Linked DNA regions of Prochlorococcus marinus str. MIT 0918. Each later gene encodes a partner of the first gene's protein in a complex. Links are inferred from orthologs where the notes say so. Each region holds a gene or a part of one and is shown in the gene's direction. Other genes may lie near its edges.

What was found.
Region 2: the proteins of pheS (region 1) and pheT are in contact, whole or in part, in a crystal structure (PDB 6P24), measured with the Escherichia coli proteins. The link is inferred for Prochlorococcus marinus str. MIT 0918 from one-to-one orthologs.

The regions. Positions count from the first base shown.
Region 1 is NZ_CP114780.1:705,255-708,505, reverse strand. What follows is about bases 150-3,063. They hold pheS (phenylalanine--tRNA ligase subunit alpha), read left to right. Parts: upstream 150-1,059; coding sequence 1,060-2,067; downstream 2,068-3,063. Other genes in these bases: O5636_RS03770 (NAD(+) kinase), read left to right, coding at 2,158-3,063; surE (5'/3'-nucleotidase SurE), read right to left, coding at 196-987; O5636_RS03785 (DUF3611 family protein), read left to right, coding at 150-192. In the rest of the region: more of O5636_RS03785, read left to right, coding at 1-149; more of O5636_RS03770, read left to right, coding at 3,064-3,069; precorrin-6y C5,15-methyltransferase (decarboxylating) subunit CbiE, read right to left, coding at 3,071-3,251.
Region 2 is NZ_CP114780.1:339,079-342,490, forward strand. Bases 275-3,349 are described here. They hold pheT (phenylalanine--tRNA ligase subunit beta), read left to right. Parts: upstream 275-613; coding sequence 614-3,085; downstream 3,086-3,349. Other genes in these bases: rlmD (23S rRNA (uracil(1939)-C(5))-methyltransferase RlmD), read right to left, coding at 3,065-3,349. In the rest of the region: rpsR (30S ribosomal protein S18), read right to left, coding at 48-269; more of rlmD, read right to left, coding at 3,350-3,412.

The DNA.
Region 1 (3,251 bases):
GCATTGTTTGTTCAGGCTTCAATGCAAGCGCCAGGTATTTCGATAGGAGCTGGAATGAGATCAATGGAAAATTATCCTATTACGTCTTTGGAAATGCTTTCAGTGTTAAGTAATACACAGGTTTTATTTGCTCATTTAATTGGATTGATTTTTTCTCTTTGGTTACTTCAAAGGATTTATCGCGTTAAATAAATTTTATATTAATAACTTTGGTAACTCAGATATATTCCCTCTCCAGAATAAATCTGGTTGTATAGGAGTTAAAGAAGGGGATTGGGATTCTATTTGAGAGACATCGCTTGGCCACTCAATAGGGCCATCACCTGCAGATTTTAAATCTTTCACTGCTTCACCAGCCATCCAATAGTAGGTATTACCTCTGGGGTCTTTTCGTTTACTAAATTGTTCTTGATATTGTCTAATTGAAAGTCTAGTCCAGGCTAAATTTCCCATTTCTGATGGATTGCATGGTGGGACATTTAAATTTAGAAGTAGATTCTCAGGCCAAAATTGATTTAAGGCTTTTTCTGCAATCTTTAATGCTAAATCTCCTGCAAAATCAAAGTGTCGCCATTGAAAACTTGCAACACTTACAGCAAGAGAAGGAATGCCTACTAGTGTTCCTTCCAGTGCTGCAGCTACTGTGCCAGAGCAGAAAATATCTGTACCTAAATTAGGCCCATGATTTATGCCTGAAAGAATTAGATCAGGTTTCTCCTCTAAGATTTCATTTAGAGCAAGCTTCACACAATCTGCTGGCGTTCCATTGCAACCCCAGGCTTGGATAGAATGATCAAATAATTCATTAGCTTTTTCTGCTCGTATAGGAGCTTGCAATGTAAGTCCATGGCCTGTTGCTGATCTTTCTTGATCAGGACAAACAACTGTGACTTTATGCCCCCGATTTGCGGCTGCAATAGCAAGAGTTCTTATACCTTTAGCAAAGACTCCATCATCATTACTAATTAAAATTTTCAAAGAAGTCATTGATGAATTTCGTTTTTTGTCAAAATTAGTCACCATGATTGATTTAAAATTTCTATTGAGTCTCTTCCCCCTGTGAGTAATAACGTTTCTCTTGATCAACTAAATTCAGACCTTGCGAGGTTAGAAAAAGAAGCTGAACAAGATATTTCTAATTTAAGTGATGCTGAGTCTTTAGAACGACTCCGAATTCATTTACTTGGCAAGAAAGGTCGTTTGTCCAAGATTCTAGGTTCTATGGCCGGTTTAAGTAAATCAGAACGGCCTGTTGTAGGGCAAAGGGCAAATTTATTAAAGACACAAATCCAGGATCTTTTGAAAATACGTCTGAAAGAATTAAAAGAGAAAAACCTGAATGAATTAATTGAAAAAGAAAGAATTGATGTTACTGCTCCTTCAATAGGAATGCCTTTTGGGCATAGACATCCTTTAATAACTACGTCTGAGGAAATAGTTGATCTTTTTTGTGGACTTGGTTATGAAGTTAATGAAGGACCTGAAATAGAAAATGATTATTACAACTTTGCAGCATTAAATATTCCTCAAGACCATCCTGCAAGAGATATGCAGGATACTTTTTATTTGGAAAATAATTTACTTTTAAGAACCCATACTTCGCCAGTACAGATAAGGTGTTTAGAAAAAAATTCTCCTCCGATAAGAATTGTTGCTCCAGGAAGAGTTTTTCGAAGAGATGCGGTTGATGCAACCCACTCACCAGTTTTTCATCAAGTAGAAGTTTTAGCTATTGATGAAGGGTTGGATTTCAGTCATCTCCGAGGAACTGTTATGGCATTCCTAAAGGCATTTTTTGGAGATTTACCAGTGCGATTTAGAGCTAGTTATTTCCCATTTACCGAGCCTTCTGCTGAGGTAGATGTTCAATGGAGAGGTAAGTGGCTTGAGGTTATGGGATGTGGAATGGTTGACCCTTCTGTTTTAGAGGGATTAGATCTTGACCCAGAGAGATGGTCTGGTTTTGCAGCTGGAGTAGGAGTAGAGCGGTTTTGTATGGTTAAGCACGGTATCGATGATATTAGAAGGTTTTATACAAGTGATCTTAGATTTTTGGATCAGTTTTAATTTTCGGGAGATTCTTATATTTTTTAAATTAGAATTTTCTTAAAAATAAAGTTTTAATTAGACTGAAAATGTTGTTTAAGTTTTTTATTAGTGCCTAGTCGATTAGGACTAATTTTTAATGATGGTAAAGAGCTTGCTTTAGAGACAGCTCAGAATATCCATAAAAGGCTTGAAAAAGCAGGTTATGAAGTAGTTCTAGCAAGTAGCTCAGGTGGGATGGTTGGTTTTGCTAATCCTGATCAACATATGAGAACCCTTGGTTATAACGCTTGTGTGCCAGATGGTTTTGATAAGTCTATGAAATTAGCAATTGTATTGGGTGGTGATGGAACAGTGCTTTCAGCAGCAAGGCAAACTGCTCCTTTGCAAATACCAATACTTACTATAAACACAGGTCATCTAGGTTTTTTAGCAGAGACTTACTTGCCAGATTTAGATAGAGCTATCGATCAACTTCTATCAACTCAATGGAATATCGAAGAGAGAACAAGTTTAGTAGTAAGTGTTATGAGAGGTGATCAAAGAAGGTGGGAAGCACTTTGTCTTAATGAAATGGCATTACATAGAGAACCTCTTACAAGTATGTGTCATTTTGAGATATCTATAGGAAAGCATGCACCTGTTGATATAGCTGCTGATGGGGTAATCCTTTCAACACCTACAGGATCTACCGCTTATTCTCTCAGTGCAGGTGGACCAGTAATTACTCCTGACTGTCCAGTGCTTCAGTTAACCCCAATAGCTCCTCATTCTTTAGCATCAAGAGCACTTGTTTTTAGTGACGTAGAACCTGTAACTGTTTTCCCTGCTACCCCGGAGAGATTAATGATGGTAGTTGATGGTACTGCAGGTTGTTATGTATGGCCTGAAGATAGAGTTTTGATTCGTAGAAGTAATCATCCTGTTAGGTTTATCAGGCTATCTGACCATGAGTTTTTTCAAGTACTTAGAAATAAATTGGGATGGGGATTGCCACATGTAGCAAAACCTGAAAAAGATTAGTTTATAAAAGTTTTTTTTCTAGTTTTGCTTTGATAATAAAAACAGGATTCATAGGTTGGAAACGAGTCCCTTGCTTTAATGGGACACCTCTATAATTTTGGTGTTGACTTATTTTTAACTTGCATTTAGCACCTCTTAGAATACTCATTATTTTTTCTAAATTATCTATCGTTGCAAGAGGG
Region 2 (3,412 bases), 370 kb from region 1 along the record:
TGTTCTATTAGATCCTTTACTCATTTTAATTATCAATACTAATTTATCTATCCTTCTGGATTTACAAAAGGTAGTAAGGCAATTATTCTAGCTCTCTTAACAGCAGTAGTAATGTCTCTTTGTTGTTTCGCTGTTAGTCCTGTTAGTCTTCTTGGAAGAATCTTTCCTCTTTCAGTTATGAATTTTTTTAGTGTTTCAACATCCTTATAATCTATTGGATCACCTGGTTTAATAGGTGATAATTTCTTTTTAAATAATGAGTTAGGCATAAGTTAAATTCCTTTTTAAAAGGTAATTGGTTTATTTGTTCTCCTTAATTAAGGAGAGATCATTTTAATACAAGAGAAACTTAAGGTTTCAAGTTTCCAGCTTGTTTTTTAATGATTTTGCTCTATAAGATGCACTTTTATAGGTGCCTATAGACCAATTGGCTGGTTTGGACCGGTAATCGCTGCAATTGAGTGGATACGAACCGGACGCCCTTTTTATTTGCCATAAGGACGTGACATGGCTTATGCGATAAGTAATATTAAGCTACTATCCTACAAGCTGAGCTGTATTTTTTAAACTAAAGCTTTGAATAAGTAGGATCTATGGATAATCATCAAACGATATGAAGGTTTCAATTAATTGGCTAAGAGAATTAGTAGAGATCCCATCTGACATAACAGATCTAGCTGAATCCCTTTCAATGTCAGGCTTTGAGGTTGAGGATGTACTCGATTTAGCATCCGATCTTGATGGGGTCATTGTTGGATTTGTAGAAGAAATATCCTCACATCCAAATGCTGATAAATTAAATGTTTGCAAAGTACAGATAGGTAATGAAAATTCACTTCAAATTGTTTGCGGTGCAAGAAACGTTAGGCATTCCACTCATGTATTGGTAGCTACTGAAGGCAGTTTTTTAAAATCAATAGGATTGAATATAAAAACAACAAAATTAAGAGATGTTATTAGTGAGGGTATGATTTGCTCTTTAGCAGAACTAGGGATTTCAAATAATTCTGAGGGAATTGCAATTTTGGAAGAGATGGATGTCAAAATCCCAAAGGTTGGGACACCAGCATCAACAGCACTAAACCTAAGGGATATTATTCTTGATTTGGCTATTACAGCTAATAGACCAGATGGAATGTCAATGGTAGGGATAGCTAGAGAAGTATCAGCAATAAAGAGAAGTAAACTTAATCTACCTAAAATATCAAATTCAATTAAATATAAATTGTTCGAATCTAAAATAATTTCTGATAACTTAATTACTGAGGATTCAATTTATAGCATTCATCATATAACTAATTTAAGAGGAGATATTAGTTCACCTAATTGGCTAATAGATAGGCTTGAAAAGTTAGGTATAAATAGTATTAACACTATAGTTGATATAACAAATTATGTAATGATAGAGCAGGGACAGCCTCTACATGCATTTGATGCTGATCAGCTCAATAAATTAGCAGGGAAGGAAATTACTCAAAATGATTTTGGAGTTAGAAAATCAGAATCAGGTGAGAAATTTATCGCAATTGACAAAAAAGAGTATATACTACCAGATAATATAACTGTAATTACCTGTGCGAATAAGATAATAGCTATAGCTGGTGTAATAGGTGGATTAAATTCTGCAGTAAACCATAATACAAAAAATATATGGTTAGAAGCTGCATTATTTACTCAACAATCTATTAGAAATTCTTCAAGAGAAATAGGTCTTAGAACAGAATCAAGTAGTAGATTTGAAAAAGGAATAAGTCCCCAAACAACTATAATTGCAGCATCTCGAGCAATGGACTTAATAAAGGAAAATTTTCCTGATTCTATTTTTAATGGCCAATGGTGGACTAGAGAAATAAGAAAACAAAATTTTTATATTGATTTAAGAAGGGATAGAATACATGATTTGCTAGGTCCAGTGAAAATAAATAATAATAATAGCAAATTAATAAATAAAGAGCATTATTTACCTGATTCACAGATTAAAGATTTTTTAACATTAATAGGATGTATTGTTAAAGAAACAGATATTGGTTGGCATATTCAACCACCATCAAATAGATTAATTGACCTAAAAAGAGAAATTGATCTTATAGAAGAAATAGCTAGGTTAGTAGGTTATGATAATTTTGATTCAAATCTACCTGATCCAATTAAACCAGGTGGTTTAAATAGTAGTCAAATAGCTGAAAGAAGGATTAGATCTAATCTTTCATCCAGTGGATTAAATGAAATAACAACATTTTCATTGGTTTCAGAAGATGATAGAGATAAAGAAAGAATTTCTATATCAAATCCATTACTTAGTGAAACAAGTCATTTGAGAACAAACTTATGGGATGAACATATAAATGTATGTAGAAGGAATATAGATAGCGGGCAAAAAGCATGCTGGATTTATGAGATCGGAAATGTATATAAAAAAATAAATAATGAATTCTGTGAAATTAAAATTCTCTCTGGAGCTTTGATTGGGATAAAACGGCAAGGTCAATGGCAGAATAACTCTAAAGAACAAGTTCTGGATTATTATATGGCAAGAGGTTTAATTGAACGGTCATTAAATGCATTAAGAATAGATATTATAGATAAACCCTTAGAAAGCAATTTAATATTACACCCTGGAAAGTCTGCAAGTTTAAACATAGAGGGTAAATTAGCAGGATTTTTTGGACAATTACATCCTAAATTTATGGATAAATATGGATTCACTAGCCCATTATTTTTATTTCAGATCGATTTAAAAAATCTAATAATAGCTTCTACAAGAAAAAATAAATGGACTGTTGATTTCAAGAAATACCCTACAGTTCCATCCATGGAAAGAGATATCTCTCTTGTATTACCTAATAAATGTAATTCTATAGATGTGATAAATATTATTAGGAAAGTAGGTAAGCCACTCGTCAAAGATGTAAATTTAATTGATAGATATGAAGGAAATAATATAGAAGATAATAAAGTAAGCCAAACATTTAGGATTACATATCGTAAAGATAATAGAACACTAAAAGATATAGAATTAAACCCAGTTCATGACAAGATAATCGATAAGTTAAAAACAACATTATTAGCTGAACTTAGAATTTAATTTTCTTAGTATAGTTAAAGATTCTAAGTGAGTTGTTTGAGGGAAGAAGTCCAGAGTTGAAATATTATCTATAGTATAATTACCATTCTCTATAATTGATGTTAAATCTCTTCTTAATGAAGAGGGGTTACAGCTTTGATAAATAATTAAATCTGGCATTCTTTCTAAAATAATATTTGTTGTTTTAACAGATAAACCTTTTCTAGGAGGGTCAATAATAAGTGCATCACTTTCTTCAAGAAGATCATATAGATATTTTTCTACATCACCGCAATAGAAATTAATATTAGTTATATGATTTAATTTTGCATTTATAATTGCTAATTT